Regions from separate parts of the Paenibacillus sp. OSY-SE genome, predicted to be linked through region 1. Evidence: a T-box and tRNA genes for the amino acid it is inferred to sense, from the RefSeq annotation. Region 1 holds a T-box; the other holds one or more tRNA genes.
What was found. A T-box is a leader RNA that pairs with one kind of tRNA and senses whether it is charged. The one in region 1 lies ahead of leuS (leucine--tRNA ligase), so its partner is inferred to be a tRNA-Leu.
Positions count from the first base shown of each region.

Region 2: it has a tRNA-Leu gene. The T-box ahead of leuS (leucine--tRNA ligase) is inferred to sense a tRNA for this amino acid. The anticodon was not compared.

Region 1 is NZ_ALKF01000190.1:94,592-102,699, forward strand. Features, by position in the region: gene A372_RS0119350 (ComEC/Rec2 family competence protein) at 1-453, opposite strand, end outside; gene A372_RS0119355 (deoxycytidylate deaminase) at 585-1,109, opposite strand; gene A372_RS35540 (ComEA family DNA-binding protein) at 1,244-1,930, opposite strand; gene comER (late competence protein ComER) at 2,069-2,914, shown strand; gene leuS (leucine--tRNA ligase) at 2,895-5,336, opposite strand; T-box leader at 5,474-5,703, opposite strand; gene A372_RS0119375 (class I SAM-dependent DNA methyltransferase) at 5,798-6,574, opposite strand; gene A372_RS0119380 (CvfB family protein) at 6,702-7,655, opposite strand; gene rsfS (ribosome silencing factor) at 7,652-7,999, opposite strand; gene yqeK (bis(5'-nucleosyl)-tetraphosphatase (symmetrical) YqeK) at 8,015-8,108, opposite strand, start outside.
Region 2 is NZ_ALKF01000202.1:141,387-149,494, forward strand. Features, by position in the region: gene A372_RS0128520 (energy-coupling factor transporter transmembrane component T family protein) at 1-346, shown strand, start outside; gene A372_RS0128525 (ABC transporter ATP-binding protein) at 365-2,161, shown strand; gene A372_RS0128530 (ABC transporter ATP-binding protein) at 2,154-3,899, shown strand; partial or broken gene A372_RS37730 (IS3 family transposase) at 3,946-4,065, opposite strand; gene A372_RS0128535 (hypothetical protein) at 4,072-5,172, opposite strand; gene A372_RS0128540 (hypothetical protein) at 5,500-5,805, shown strand; tRNA gene A372_RS0128545 (tRNA-Leu) at 5,939-6,025, shown strand; gene A372_RS0128550 (glycosyltransferase family 2 protein) at 6,479-7,804, shown strand; gene A372_RS0128555 (acyltransferase) at 7,847-8,108, shown strand, end outside.

The DNA of each region.
Region 1 (8,108 bases):
TGCAGCGGCTTCGATTTCCTGTTTCATGTGTAAGCGCACTTGAACGAGAAGCTTCTCTCGTGCAGGAGCAGGCTCATTCATTTCCGTCGATTTCCAGTCCGTAGACATAAAATGAAATTGTACACGGTCACCATCCCTTTCGACCGGTGAAGAGATGAATCCGTTCCATATGGCAGCCTGTTCTTCAGTTGATGCGCCTTCGCCGTGGGATTCAGGCCAGTAACTGCGGTCAAGCTGTACGGACCAAATAAAATAAGTGACGGCCAGTAGCAGCGTAAGCGCATAAAGCACAGCCAGTCTCCAACTGCACCACTTCAATCGGCAGCATAGTGGCAGGATTAGAACCAAGCCAAGCGCTGCGATGAGCGCCGCCCCTGCACTTAGCGTAGCACCGAAGTGAACACCTATAACGAAGCAGCATGCTATGACCACTATCGGTCGTCGTTGCAGCATTTCAAGCCTCCTGTTCCATACAAAAAAAGAACCTCTATGCCGATGCCTGTCCCGCCCCATCAACCACAGTTAACGAAGCGACACTCATCGCTGCATAGAGGTTCTTCCTCCATCATCATTCCATTATGCTATTAATTTATCGTTTCCATCTCCGTCTCGCGCGGCGGCTGATAATGGTCCAATTGCCGGAATATGATTCCCTTCTGTGCCATCATTGCCCTTACTTTGTCGCTGTCCTTCGGATACGGACGGTGAAACGCAATTTCCGTTACGCCGCTGTTGGCCAGCATATTGGCGCATGTCCAGCACGGTTGATCCGTCACATATACGGTAGAGCCTTCTCGATCAATCCGATCGGTGAACAGAAGCAAATTCTGTTCTGCGTGAATCGTGCGGATACAGCGCTGCTTTTTCACCATTTGCTCTTGACCGTCTATGACGACCTTTTCATATTGCTCCGCGATCATACAGCCCGCTTCACTACAGTCCGGAACCCCCATAGGCGCCCCGTTGTAAGCTGTGCCAAGCAGCTTCTTTCCTTGCACAAGCACTGCGCCGACATGCCGTCTCGGACAGCGCGAACGTGTAGAAACCATATACGCAATGTCCATGAAGTAAGTGTCCCAATCTTTGCGCGTTGTCGTTGTCGTTGTCATGACATCACAATCCCCTGTCTCGTTCTGCCTTAGTTCTTATGTGTTTTCACCCTATAGAGGCTGTTCAAAAGGCCCCCTTTTGAACACGCACTTATATTGTAAGCAGGCCTGCTGTGATATGCAACTGTATGCCATTACTCGACACTTATTTTGTCGCGCAGCTTGGCAAACATTTTGGGGCCGATGCCCTTCACTTTTGTTATATCGTTCACTTTGTTGAAAGCCCCATGCTGCTCGCGATAAGCGATAATCGCCTTTGCCTTGCTCGGTCCAATCCCTGGCAGCTCAGTCAAGAGATTAGCGTCCGCTTGATTGATATTAATCAAGTTCGCTGAGCTTGAACGGTTGGCGGCCGGGGGTTCAGATGCTCTTATATCTGTCTGCTGCGTAGAGTTGGAAGCGCCAGCCCCCGAAGTGCTCTGATCCGATTGTGCCGCTGCTCGGCTCGGATTAGCATGTGGCTCCTTGTCCATTACGTCGGATGCGCCGGATGAAGAAGGTGGCTCTGCCGACTGTTCGGATCCGTTTAGTGCAGACTTGGCTGAAGGTGAGGACGATGAGGATGCCGGCTCGCCTGCCGCAGCCTTATCAGTCTTCGTACGATTTGGCGCTGACTTATTTGCTTCATTAGACTCTGTGCCTTCAAGCGGTCCCAGCAACTGGGCAATTTCATCATTAACAGGTTGCCATGACTCCGTCTCTTGTTCCCACTGCGGTCTGAGCCATAACCACATACATAGGGCCAACCCGATAATTGCGATGCTAGTTCCCATGAACCAGCGCTGCAAAAAAGAAGAGAACGGTATTTTGAAATCTTTCATGCTACTACTCCTTTCGACAGAGCGATAAGGGTATAATGGTCAACCAATCCATCATATAGTTTGAAGTAACATGCGCTAATCGTATAATGTGGCTTTACAGCGTTAAATGAATAGTGTGTAGCAAAGGAGGGAACATCCGTGAAGGTCGGATTTATCGGTACGGGCAGTATGGGTTCGACGATCATTGAAGCACTCATTCAATCGGGAGCCTTGGAACCGGAGCAGGTCATTGCCAGCAACCGTACGATACAGAAAGTGCAAAACCTTGCTTCTCAATACCCCGGACTTCAAGTCGCACTTAGCAATACGGAGACGGTGGAGCAGAGCGACATCGTCTTCTTATGCGTTAAGCCATCGGAATTCAAGCATGTGCTGGATGAGATCGCTGGGACAGCGCGATCTGAACTCATCCTTGTGTCCATCACAAGTCCGGTTCTGATCAAGCATTTGGAAAATAGCTTAAACTGTAAAATCGCTAAAATTATTCCGAGCATCACAAATTATGTATGGAGCGGGGCATCGCTATGCATGTATGGGGGCCGCATTCAGACCGAAGATCGATTGCTGCTGGAGCAGTTGATGATGGCCATCAGTCGTCCGCTGCAAGTATCGGAACAGTTCACTCGCATCACTTCGGATTTGGCGAGCTGCGGACCGGCATTTATTGCGTTCTTCTTGCAAAAATGGGTGGAAGCCGCTGTAGAGGAGACCGGTATTGACCAGGAAGAAGCTTCGCGTCTGGCGTGCGAAATGTTGCTGGGAACAGGCAAGCTGTTAACGGAAGGCGGCTTTACGCTCGAGCTGCTGCAGCAGCGCGTAGCGGTCCCCGGCGGCATTACCGCCGAGGCGCTGCGGCTGTTGAATGAAGAACTAGAAGGTGTGTTCCAGAAGCTCATTGGAGTCACTCACGCGAAATATGAGGAGGACCTAGAGAAGGTCCACGCTCAACTCTGCGACCATGAAGTTAACCGACCACAATATTGACGAGACGGCCTTTTACTGCGATGACTTTGCGAACGGTCTTGCCAGCAATGGCATCTTGAACGTTCTGCAGGGACATCGCTTTTTCTTGCATAGCAGCTTCGTCAGCATCGGCAGCTACGTTCATGCGATCCGCTATTTTCCCATTTACTTGAATGACGATTTCCACTTCGGCATCTATCGTCAACGCTTCGTCATAAGTCGGCCATGACACGTACGTAATCGATTCGTTATGGCCGAGACGCAGCCATAGCTCTTCGGCAATATGCGGTGCAAGCGGCGACAGCATTTGCACGAAATTCTCCATTGCTTGCCGCGGCAGAACATCGGTCTTGTACGCTTCATTGATGAAAATCATCAGCTGGCTAATCGCCGTGTTGAAGCGCAAGTTCTCCATGTCTTCGGTAACTTTCTTCACGGTCTTATGCCATGTGCGCAAAAATGCATCGTCCGCATTCCCGTCAACGATTTTGCTGTTCAATTGGTCCTCTTCATTTACAAACAAGCGCCAGATCCGGTTCAGGAAGCGGAACATGCCTTCCACGCCGTTCGTGTTCCAAGGTTTGGTCACTTCCAGCGGCCCCATGAACATTTCATACATGCGGAGCGTGTCGCCGCCGAACTCGTTAACAATATTGTCCGGGTTGATCACGTTGCCGCGGGATTTAGACATTTTCTCGCCGTTTGTACCGAGAATCATCCCTTGGTTGACCAGCTTATAGAATGGCTCCTTCGTCTCCACGACACCGAGATCGTAGAGCACCTTGTGCCAGAAACGGGCATAGAGCAAATGAAGCACCGCATGCTCCACTCCTCCGATATACAAGTCCACCGGAAGCCATTTCGCCAGCTTCTCCTTCGAACAGAGCTCATTCTCGTTCTTCGGATCGATGAAGCGCAGGTAATACCAGCAGCTTCCCGCCCATTGCGGCATCGTATTCGTCTCGCGGCGCGCCTTGAGCCCCGTCTCGGAATCGACCGTATTCACCCACTCGGTCACGTTCGCAAGCGGCGATTCTCCCGTACCGGAAGGACGGATCTGTTCGATATCCGGCAGCATGACCGGCAGTTCGGATTCCGGTACCGGCTTTATCGTGCCGTCTTCCAGATGAAGAATCGGAATCGGCTCACCCCAGTAGCGCTGACGGCTGAACAGCCAGTCACGCAAACGATACGTGATCTTGCCTTTCCCTTTGCCTTCCGCTTCCAGCCATTCAATCATGCGAGCCATCGCCTGCTCGTTCGACAAGCCGTTCAAGAAGTCGGAATTAACGTGAGCGCCGTCGCCGGAATAGGCTTCCTTCGCTACGTCGCCGCCTGCAACGATCTCCACAATTGGAAGCTCGAACTGCTTCGCGAATTCCCAGTCGCGTTGGTCATGGCCTGGAACGGCCATAATCGCTCCCGTACCGTAACCGGCAAGCACATAGTCTGCGATCCAGATAGGCAGCTTAGCTCCATTGGCTGGATTCACCGCATAGGTGCCCGTGAATACGCCCGTCTTGTCTTTCGCCAAGTCCGTACGCTCCAGGTCGCTCTTGCGCGCAGCTTGATCTTGGTAAGCCTTCACGGCAGCTTGCTGTTCCGGAGTCGTAATTCGCTCTACGAGCTCGTGCTCCGGCGCCAGAACGCAATAGGTCGCGCCGAACAGCGTATCGGGACGCGTCGTGAAGACGACGAGTTCATCCTCGAATCCGTCAATCGCAAAGCGCGCTTCCGCGCCTTTCGATTTGCCGATCCAGTTGCGCTGCATGTCTTTGATGCTTTCCGGCCAATCCAGCTCTTCCAGATCTTCCAGCAGCCGCTCCGCGTATTCTGTAATTCGCAGCACCCATTGACGCATCGGCCTGCGGATGACTGGATGGCCGCCGCGTTCGGACTTGCCGTCGATAACCTCTTCATTCGCCAGCACCGTACCGAGCGCAGGACACCAGTTCACCGGAAGCTCCGAGACGTATGCAAGCCCCTTCTTGTACAGCTGGATGAAAATCCATTGGGTCCATTTGTAATAATCGGGATCGGTCGTGCTGAATTCGCGGTCCCAATCGTACGAGAAGCCGAGAGATTTAATCTGGCGGCGGTAGTTGTTGATATTCTTCACCGTAATGTCGCGCGGATGCTCGCCCGTATCGAGCGCATGCTGCTCGGCAGGCAGTCCGAAGGCGTCCCATGCCATCGGATGAAGCACGTTATATCCTTGCATCCGCTTGTAACGGGAGATGATATCGGTTGCTGTATATCCTTCCGGATGGCCTACGTGAAGGCCCGCGCCGGATGGATAAGGGAACATATCGAGCGCGTAGAACTTTGGCTTATCTTCGTCTTCAAGCGTCGCAAACGTCTTCTGCTCATCCCAGTACGTTTGCCACTTCGGCTCGATGGATTGTGGCTGATAGCCATGCTGTTGTTTTATTTCTTGACTCATCCTAATCCTCCTCATGCTGCACCATGTAGCTGCACGCGCAAGCCACATTGAAGTGCCTAAGCAATAATGCAAGCTGTAATAATGCAACGCCGTAACTCCATTATTCAGCAAAAAAGCCCCCCGTCCGTAGCGTAATCGCTAGGGACGAGAGGCATAATTCCCGTGGTACCACCCTAGTTAGCGAAAGACATGCTTTGCCTTTCACTCCCTCTGCACCTGTAACGCGGGTGACGCGTCGCAGCATAGCCCTTCCGCTTCCGCTGCGCGACTCTGAGGCGAGTTCACCTTCTTCCACCACCGGTTCCCACCCAACACCGGCTCTCTGACAGATGGTCGACAAGCTACTATTCCTCTTCGTTGTCTTTGCTACACCTATTCAAATGTAACGTGTATGTACCTGCGATCAGTCGCAAGTAGCTATATTGTAAAGAAAAAAACGCATATTGTCAATGTTTGTCGCATCACGAGCACGCTGCTTCCTCTTTCACCGCGACGAAGAAAATTCGCTGCGCATCAGCATCCGGCTTCTCCCATGTAAAATCGGCAAACATCTCAATCTTATTGAAACCGGCATCTCTTAAACTTTGTGCAAGCCACTGAATATCATAGGCGCGCTGCACATGGGCTTCATCCACCCGTTCAAACAAACCGCCGTTCTCTTGACGAACAAACAACGTCAGCTGATGCTCGATCTCCTTGCGTCCCTCATCGAAATCGGAGAACCATATGTAGGCGATGTCTTCCTCATCATAGGCAAAAGGCTGCGTACTCGCATACTCTTCAAATTGGCGTATAGACAGCACATCGAAGAGAAATATTCCACCCGGACGCAACTGGTCGTAAGTCGCCTGGAGCACCTGCTTGACTTCACTTTGTTCCGTAATATAGTTCAAGCAATCGCAAAAGGAAACGACTGCATCCACGGAATTAGGAACTGACCAGTGACGCATATCTTGGCACACCCATTGCATGTTCCCCTGCAGCGGAGGATGAGCAGCCATCTTGTTCTGGGCGATGGATAGCATCGTCTCAGATAGATCTATCCCAATGACCTCATAGCCTAGCGCCGCTAACGGCAGTGAAATATTGCCAGTTCCACATCCAAGATCAACAACGCGTTCAGGCTTCCCGCTTCCGTATCGCTGCCATGCCGCTTCGGCGAAAGCAATCCATTCTTCATAGGGCATATCCGCCATTAAGCGGTCATACACCTCTGCAAATCGACCGTACGATTCCATTACTCTCGTCCTTCCTCATCCCGTCCCTTTTTGATTACGAAGCATCCTAAGATGTCATTCAACATCGAATCCTGCATTCACTCTCGAAAGTCCGGTGCTGAAAAGGGGCCCTTTTGGACAACCTCTTTTAACGGCTCGGCTTGCGCGGCTCCGACTGCGCCTGCTGCAGCACGCCCGCCAATTCATCGGCTGCCAGATCCTTCCCTGCTTGAGTCAACTCCGTCCAGCTTCCGTTCTGGTCAATAAGTCCCGCTTTCATCAAGCGGCCGATCGATCTCTTAAATGCGGATTTGCTCATGTTAAAGCGCTGCTTCACGATATCAGCCGGCGTCTCATCCGAGTATGGCATCGTCCCGTTCGGGCGCTCCTTCAAGAAACGGAACAACCGATCCGCATCCTTATCCATGCCGACTTCCTTGCGTTCTGCGGTCGTGACGTTTACGCGCCCGTCCTCGCGCACGTGCGTAATTCGAACACGAACCCGTTCACCGAGCCGGAGCGGCCGCGGGCGTTGGGATTCATGCAGCAGGCCGATGATGCCGAAGCCAAGCGGAGCGCCGTCGATCACGAAGAACGTCCCCATCTTCAGAGCACGGTACACAATCGCCTCATGCCAAGTATTGAGCCATGCTTCCGGCGCATGAAAAACGAGCGGAATCAAATCGTCCTCCCGCGCGGGAAGTGCAACGAGACGGCCAAACTTATCGTGTGCCATTTTGACGTACACATCATCACCCAACTGAGGATGAAGCGGTTCGTATTCCGGCAGTTCGCCCCTCGGCAGCAGCAATTGGCGTCCAATGCCCATTTCCAAGAAGCAGCCGTACTTCGGGTGGATATCGGCCACCTTCAGACAAGCTACTTCGCCAAGTGTCAAATACGGGCGCTTCATCGTGGAGGCTAGTCGGTCTTCTGTATCGAAGAACAGAAATACATCCACCTGTTCGCCTGGCTTTATCGGTCCGGTCATTTCCGAGTAGTGCAGCAGCACGTCCAGTTCGCCATCTGTTAAAAAATAACCATATGGAGAGACTTCACGCGCAACCGTTAATTGTTGAATCATACCTGCAACCAAGGTCATGCCATTTCCACAACTTTCGCATCGGACCACAGCTTCTCAATGCTGTAGTATTCCCGTTCGTCGCGATGGAACACATGCACGATGACATCGCCCATATCCACAAGAACCCAGCGTGCCGAATCAAACCCTTCCGTACCGCGAATGTGAACGCCTGCTTCATGTGCGCGCTTGCGAATTTCGTTCGTAATAGCTTGGACCTGAGTGTCCGAGTTCCCGTGACAGACGACAAAGTAGTCCGCTATGAGGGAAATGCCTTGCAAATCCAGGACGACGAGATTCATCGCCTTTTTATCTTCAGCCGCGTCTACGGCGATCTCAAGCAATTGTTTTGAAGTGATTGCCATTGTTCAACCTCCATCTCATTTGTAAAGCTCTTGTTCCAGCTCTTCAATCAAACTGTTTCTTGCCAGTATCGTAAGCGGAAAGACGCGCCTGCGTTTGGCGAGCAAGAAG
Region 2 (8,108 bases), on a different contig from region 1:
TCTTCGTTTCATTCCTATTCTGATGCAGCAGTTTCAGCTTGTCAAAATGGCTCACCAGGTTCGCGGCTATACAGGGAAGGGGTCTCGCAGAATCATGGAACGAACTCAAAGATATGCGCTGCCTCTCCTATCCTCATCCTTACGTCACGCAGAACGTATGGCCTATTCGATGGATTCGCGTGCCTTCGGAGCTTACCGAACTCGTACGTATTTTCGCCGATCATCAATGGCAAGGCAGGATTATATCTTTATAGGAGCTTTTTGGATCGGATCAACCTTGGCAGTCCTCATCCTGTTTCACTTTGACATGCTTGGCAAGCTTTCTTTATTCAAAACATATCATTAGCGGGTGTGAATAATCTTAATGAAAAATTCAAATTGGGTTTCCATTGTCTGGTCGTTTGCCGATGCCTGTAAAAGTCGGCTGGCGCTATCTGTAGCGTGTGCAATCATTAGTGTTGCTGGAGGAATTATCCCTTATTTCGGCGTCTATCAGATCATTCATTTGTTCATGACTCATGAAGTTCAGTTTCGCGACATTGTTTTTTGGGCTGGTGTTTGTCTTGGCGGCTATGGGGTGAAAATCATTTTTCATGCTGTTTCAACGACGTTGGCTCATCATGCAGCTTATCAAATCCTGGAATCCATGCGTGTTCGGATTGCTGAACGGTTAATGAAAGCTCCGTTAGGAACTGTACAGAACCAATCGGTAGGCAAGCTGAAGAATGTCATGATCGATCGGGTAGAAACGATCGAGCTGCCGCTTGCGCATATCATCCCTGAAGGCATTTCAAACCTTTTATTGCCGGTCTGCGTGTTTGCGTATTTGCTGTTTATCGATTGGCGGATGGCATTTGCATCCCTGCTAACCGTACCTATTGCGGCAATCGCCTTTGCTTATTTAATGAAATCCTTTAATAAGCAATATGCGTCTTACATGGAATCAAGCAATCACGTCAATAGTGTCATTGTGGAGTATGTAGAAGGAATTGAAGTCATCAAAACATTCAATCAATCATCGTCCTCTTATGAAAAGTTTGAGCAAGCCATTCAATCCTTTAAAGACTATACGCTGAGCTGGTTTCGCAATACCTGGAAGCTGATGAATTTCTCCAATGCCGTCTTGCCTTCAACCTTACTCGGTACTGTACCTGTCGGGATGTACTTGTATCAGACGGGGACATTGGGTCCTTCCGAGCTGGCGATTTGCTTCATTTTATCCTTGGGAATTGTTGGGCCGCTCACGAGCTTCACCTTATTTGTGAATAACGCGAAGACGATCGAATATGCCGTTATGGAAGTCAATGAATTTTTACAGTTAGAAGAGCTGGAGAATGCATCAGAACAAGTCCAATTCGATCAATACGGAGTAATCTTTACCGATGTTTCCTTCTCGTATTCAGCGCATTCGCAAGACACAGTGTCCGCACAAAACAAGGTGCTCAATTCGATCAATCTAACGTTTCCGGAAGGAAGCTTTACGGCACTGGTAGGCCCTTCGGGAAGCGGGAAATCGACCATTGCCAAATTGATTGCGAGGTTTTGGGATGTAACGGATGGGGAGATTTCGATTGGAAATGTTCCGCTCAAACAAATTCCCCTGGATCAATTAGCGAATACCGTCAGCTTCGTATCGCAAGACAATTTCCTGTTCGATTGCTCCTTGATCGACAACATTCGGCTCGGCGATCCGAATGCGACAGACGAAGAGGTGATTGCAGCGGCTAAGGCCGCTTGCTGCCATGATTTTATCGAGCAATTAGAGCATGGCTATCATTCTCTTGCCGGAGAGGTAGGGGGCAGGCTGTCCGGAGGAGAAAAGCAGCGAGTGGCAATTGCCAGAGCAATGCTAAAAAATGCTCCCATTATCATTTTGGATGAAGCGACCGCTTTTACCGATCCCGAGAATGAAGAGAAACTGCAGAAGTCGATTGCCGCTTTAACAAAAGGAAAGTCTTTGTTCGTCATTGCCCATAGATTGTCAACGATTCAGCATGCGGATCAAATTATCGTGCTCAATCATGGACAGATTGAATCAACAGGAAGTCATAACCAGCTTCTTCAGACATGCGAATTGTATCGGCATATGTGGGAGGCCCATATCGGCGCAAAAGCATGGGCAGCGAGCAGCAGTGCCAAGGAGGTGCATGCCAATGGTTAGATCGATCCAGCGTTTGCTGAATTGGACGGGTACTCGGCGAAAGCGTATCTATATCGGGTTTGTCTATTCTTTTTTCCATACTCTCTTCACCGCCTTGCCTGTCATCATTGCCGCTTATAGTTTAAAGCTGATTCTGGAAGATATGAATGGCAAGGAGTCGCTCGCGACAAGCTCTATCGTGTATATCGCCATTTCTATGGTGATAGCTGTGGCCGGCCGTTTTATGTTTGGCTATCTTCGTGCATCCACGCAAGAAAGTGTGGGGTATGAAGTGACGGCTGAACAACGAATTCACATTGGCGGACTCTTAAAGCGGGTATCATTGGGTTTTTTTCATCGTAAAAAAGCGGGAGATATTACTTCGGCTGTAACGACAGATTTATCCTTTATCGAAATGCACGGCATGAAGATGATCGATGTCATCGTAAACGGCTACATCAGTGTATTTACCCTAGTTCTGTGCTTGGCTTTTTATCATTATGCAGTTGCGCTTGCGGCTATTGCAGGCATTGCGTGTTCTGCACTATTCTTAAAATTGCTGCGCAGCAAAAGTGAAGAGAATGCGCCGATTCATCAGCAAGCCAAGGATCGCATGATTTCAGCGACGATTGAGTATATTCGGGGAATGCCTGAAGTGAAAGCCTATCATCAGCAGGGCTTTACGAAAGAAAGTATTCATAAGGCGTATGAAATGGGCAAAGAGATCAATATCAAAATCGAAAAAAATTATATGCCGTACAATAGCCTGCATCTGCTCTCCCTTCATGCTGCTTCAACTGGCATCGTTGCCGTCTCAGCATGGCTGGCGATGAATGAAATCATTCCGTTATCGACGATGATCATGATGGTTATTTTTTCATTCGTGATCTTTAGTCAGGTTGAAGCGATGAATAACGCCTCCCATGTATTGAAGGTGATTGACGCAACGCTGGACAAGCTGGAAGAGATGAATGAGACGGAGGTTCTGGATAAGCATAGTAAAGAAATCCATTTGGAGAAATTTGATATTCAATTCACGAATGTATCGTTTGGCTATGAGCGACGGCAGGTGATTCGGGACGTTTCCTTTACGGTTCCGGAACATACAACTACGGCAATCGTCGGACCTTCCGGAAGCGGGAAAACAACGCTATGCAAGCTGATCGCGAGATTTTATGATGTGGATCAGGGGCAGATCGAAATTGGCGGAGTAAATATCCGCGAGGTTACGAGTGAAAGCTTGTTGAAAAATATGAGTATCGTATTCCAAAAGGTGTATTTGTTTCATGATACCATACTAAACAATATACGCTTCGGAAAGCCGGATGCCACCTTGGAGGAAGTCGTGGAGGTATCTCAAAAGGCACGCTGCCATGAGTTTATTATGGCATTGCCGGATGGCTATGACACGATGGTTGGAGAAGGCGGATCAACGTTGTCGGGCGGTGAAAAACAACGGCTTTCCATTGCAAGGGCGATGCTGAAAGATGCGCCTATTATTATTCTGGACGAAGCAACGGCAAGTATTGATCCGGAAAACGAGCATGAAATTCAAGCAGCGATCAGTGCGCTAGTTGCAGGCAAGACGATCCTTATTATTGCGCACCGTTTAGCGACCATCCAAAATGCGGATCAAATTATTGTGCTTGATAATGGCGGAATCGCTCAAAGGGGAACGCATGAAGACTTAATAAAAGAAGACGGAATTTATAAGAACTTTTTGCAAATAAGAAAAAGAGCAGAAGGTTGGAGTTTATGATTAATAGGTTTGATAATGATCGTGGAGGTTCGAGCCCTCTCACCAGTGACTTTAGCGTAGAATGAAACGATTCAATGGGGGCATTATCAGCGGGCGTTCCCTTGCGGGACATGCTCATGATAATGCCTTTTCCTTTTACGGCTTCCTGATAAGCCTGAGACGTATATCTTGGTTAATTTAAATAAGTGATGGTAGGTATGGCTTCGACTCCGCTTGCATAGTAGAAGTTAAGAACGCTAAAAAAGTCAATTGCCTTGTTTTCGTTTAAATCATACACGAGAATGTGGTCGCCCCAATTCTCCAAATCGTCCTCGTCAATCCGTCTCGGAGTTGTTTTTCCCAGCGTATCTACAAATGAGTTATCGTATTCATGGTTAGGTCCGGATTGATAAGCGGACACGAAATACGTAAATAGCGTCCCTTTATCCACATAGATAAGAATCGCCTTATTGGAAGACGCGGATGATGAAGAATAATTGACCGGAGCGGAAATGGACTTTATTTTGACGCTAGATATGTCATGCGAGCGATGGGTATATCCACTTCCCCAAGAGTTAGTAAACTCGCGCTTCCAATCAAGATGTGGATTTTCTCCCTTTCCCGTACCAACGTAAACCCCATTGGAATAAACGGCGCCATCCGGATACTCTGCCACTACATTCAATAAGGAAGCGGAAGCGTGCAATATGCTTGAATAATTTGCCTTATTCAGGGCATTCATCCGAATTGTATAAGAATCGCCAACTGTTCCATCGGAATAGACGCGAATGGCGTAATCTCCTGCAGGCAGCTCTTTCAAGGAGACTTGATGGCCTGCAGAGACTGACACGTTAGTCGCTGCAGCTTCTCCAGTGTTCCAATCAACCAGATACAGCCGCGCCACATAAGCGGAGTTGCTGGACACCAGGTTCATGATCATGCTTCTGTCACTAGGAACTTTAAAAAACCACAAATCATCAGGGTCCTCGGCAGTTAGGGTGTCATTAAAATTCATGAGCGCGTCGGCAACATTATAGGAAGACTTTGTTGAAAAGGAAGGCTCAAGGGTGATGTTGTCGTCTTTCTGTTCAATGAGTGCATCAACAGCAGTCATATCAAGCAAATCCGGGAATGCTGGAACAGAAAACCGATTTACGGTTTCCGGAGTGAGCGGCTGAATGGCCTCTGCACTTTCTGGTGCCGATTCTGCTGAAACGGGTACAGTAAAAACGCTGAAAAATAAAGCCAATATCATGATAACGCTTAATGCTTTGGAACTTTGTCTTTTTCTCATTTAAACCTTCTCCTTTTTCAGATTATTTTAGGCAACCCAGCTAAGATGACATCCATCATGTGGAAATATAAAGTAAATTAATACCTATATGTACCATTTATAGTAGACTTCATCCTGTCGGATTGCAATATGATTTTCATTCGTTTGAATAATGTTCATAATTTTCAGAACAAGCACGTGACAAGTAGAGAAAAAAATCGCAAACTTGGTACAGCAATGTTATCGAGCCTGTGCTCCCTATTCCCCAAGCATTTCATGTATCGGCAGAGAATCATGTATAATGTAAAGCATCGCATGGCACGGTTGCCGGAAAGGAGGATGTCATCTATGAAAGCATTGGCAGCTCAGAGGTGTATCGAGATCAGGAGAAAAATTGAATGCACAGTGGAGCGAATTACGGAGACCTCCTTCCATATGAAGCTGTACAGCCATGAGATTACCGTGAAAGAGGAACGGATTGCAATGGATAGAATTTACGATATTTCGTACTACCGAAAAAGCCGAGAAGAAGATGCTATCGGTTTCCTCTACTTGCATACCAATCGAGGCGTTCAGACGTATTACGTAAAAGACGATCCGACTCAATTTATAGAAGCCTATAGAAAGCTGAATGAGTTAAATAGAAAAAAATGAGCAAGAAGCTCAGATAGAAAAAATTGCATATGTTCATTCGTTTCAACACGCTTGACACGGTTAACACATCATTATATACTAATGAAGTGTTGAGGCCGCATCAGGTCTCAGAACGATAACATAATCATAGTTTGCGGTCATGGCGGAATTGGCAGACGCGCTAGATTCAGGTTCTAGTGTCAGCAATGACGTGGAGGTTCGAGTCCTCTTGACCGCACCACCAATGTAAACGACAGTCCTTGCGAGCAGCAAGGGCTTTTTTGTTGTGCCGCGCTCTTTTCCCTCGGAAAGCCTCAAAATGGTAAAGATGAGTTGAAAATTTGATACCATGTAAAATGGAACAAATGGAAGATCGTACCCGAATGAAAGCGATGTATTCGTTTTCTTTAAAATTAAAGCGGTTTTACTTTTGGGTAATGAATAGGATAGTTTGATAATAGAAAAGATTTCATGCTCGTTTTCAGAAAGAAGGTGAAACAAATAGAATACCGGTGACATTCTCTCCGGCAGCTCACGCATTTACTCCCCATCAATAAGACATCTAAGAGATAACCCGCATTTTCACAGTGGAAGAACATACATCCATAGTGCCTGCAGAATATAGAGAACTTCCGCCTAACGCCATTACTGTATCATGCATTATCGTGTAGAAAGATAAGAAGGAGTGGGCGCTATGCAATACTTTTTTTATGTAACGACAACTGTATTTCTAGTATTTCAATTGCTATATACCATCGTCCCCTTATTATTCAGCAAAGTAAAAAAATTAGACAACAATCTTTCCGAAAAATCAATATCGGTGCTGGTCCCCGCTTATAACGAGGAGCTTACCATTGCAAATTGCATCAAAGCGATGGAGGGGCTGAATTACGGCAACCATGAAGTCATCATCATAAACGACGGTTCGAAGGATGATACATTCCGGCGGCTTCATGAGCTGCTGGAGTTGGAGCCCATTGACAGAAAACCGGATCAAAAGCTTGCTTATAAGGAGATTAAAGGGATATATGGCTCGAAAATCTATCAAAATATATTCGTCATCGACAAATTGAACGGTGGAAAAGCGGATTCCTTAAATGCGGGCATCGATTGTGCTCAATCCGACATTGTCATAACGCTGGATGCGGACAGCATGCTCGAAGTCAATTCGCTTAAATATGTCAATCAATATTTCCATGACAAGGATATAATCGCACTGGGCGGCACCGTTAAAATCGTGCAAGGCGCCCAAAAAAAGAACGGAGTCATCGTAGAGCAATTTGCGGGCAAAGGGATTATCAAAAGCCAAATTATCAATTACATTCATGGTTTCTATGTCCGGAAATTAACGCAATCTGTATTTAATTCCATTGTTGTCATCTCAGGCGCATTCGGCGCGTTCTACAAAGAGATCTTGATCCAAGTTAATGGCTTCAGAAGCACTGTTGGAGAGGATATCGACATCACCCTGAAAATTCATGAGTATTTGAAGGCGAATAAGTTGAAGCAGAAGCTGGTGTATGCCCCGGAAGCGGTATGCTATACGGAATGTCCGGAAAATATCCCCAACTTCTATAAGCAGCGGATCCGATGGCAAAAGGCTTTTGTCGATTGCATCTTAATATATTGGTCCAAACTGTCGGAAAAGTTCAGCTTGGGCGTCAGCCTGTTTTTTGCGATTGACGGTTTTGTATTGGGAACGCTGACCGCCTTCACAACCATTTTTTATTTGCTGCAAATCGCGCTTTTTGGCGGCGACATCATTCAAGCGCTTATGATGTTAAGCATCACATTAATCGTGAATGCCACACAAATTATCATCTCGCTGTACCTGTGCAAAAAATACGAAAGCAGTTATGCGTTCAAGGATTATTTGAAAATGTTCTTATTCAGCCAGTATGAATTGTTAACGTACCGAAATTTATTGCTTTATTTAAATATTGTCGGAACCTTTAAATATTTCGACAATGATGAAGGCTGGGGTTATGTAGAGCGCAAAGGGGTTGCAACCATCAGTTAATTTTGCCCAAACAGATCATATAGGCTAACTTAGGAGGCTGCCATGGAGAGTGTTTTCAAAAATAATAGAATTATATACATTGACATATTGCGGATCATTTCCATTATAGCTGTTATTGTGCTGCATATTACCGCGGATTTGCTGACCAGAACGAACGATTTTGACACCCCGTCATGGTGGGTCAGCAATGTGTTCAATTCCATTTCGAGATTTGCGGTTCCTGTATTTTTCATGATTAGCGGAGCGATGATACTGCGGATTGACGTCCAATCATACAGGGACTTCTACATAAAAAGAGTATTGC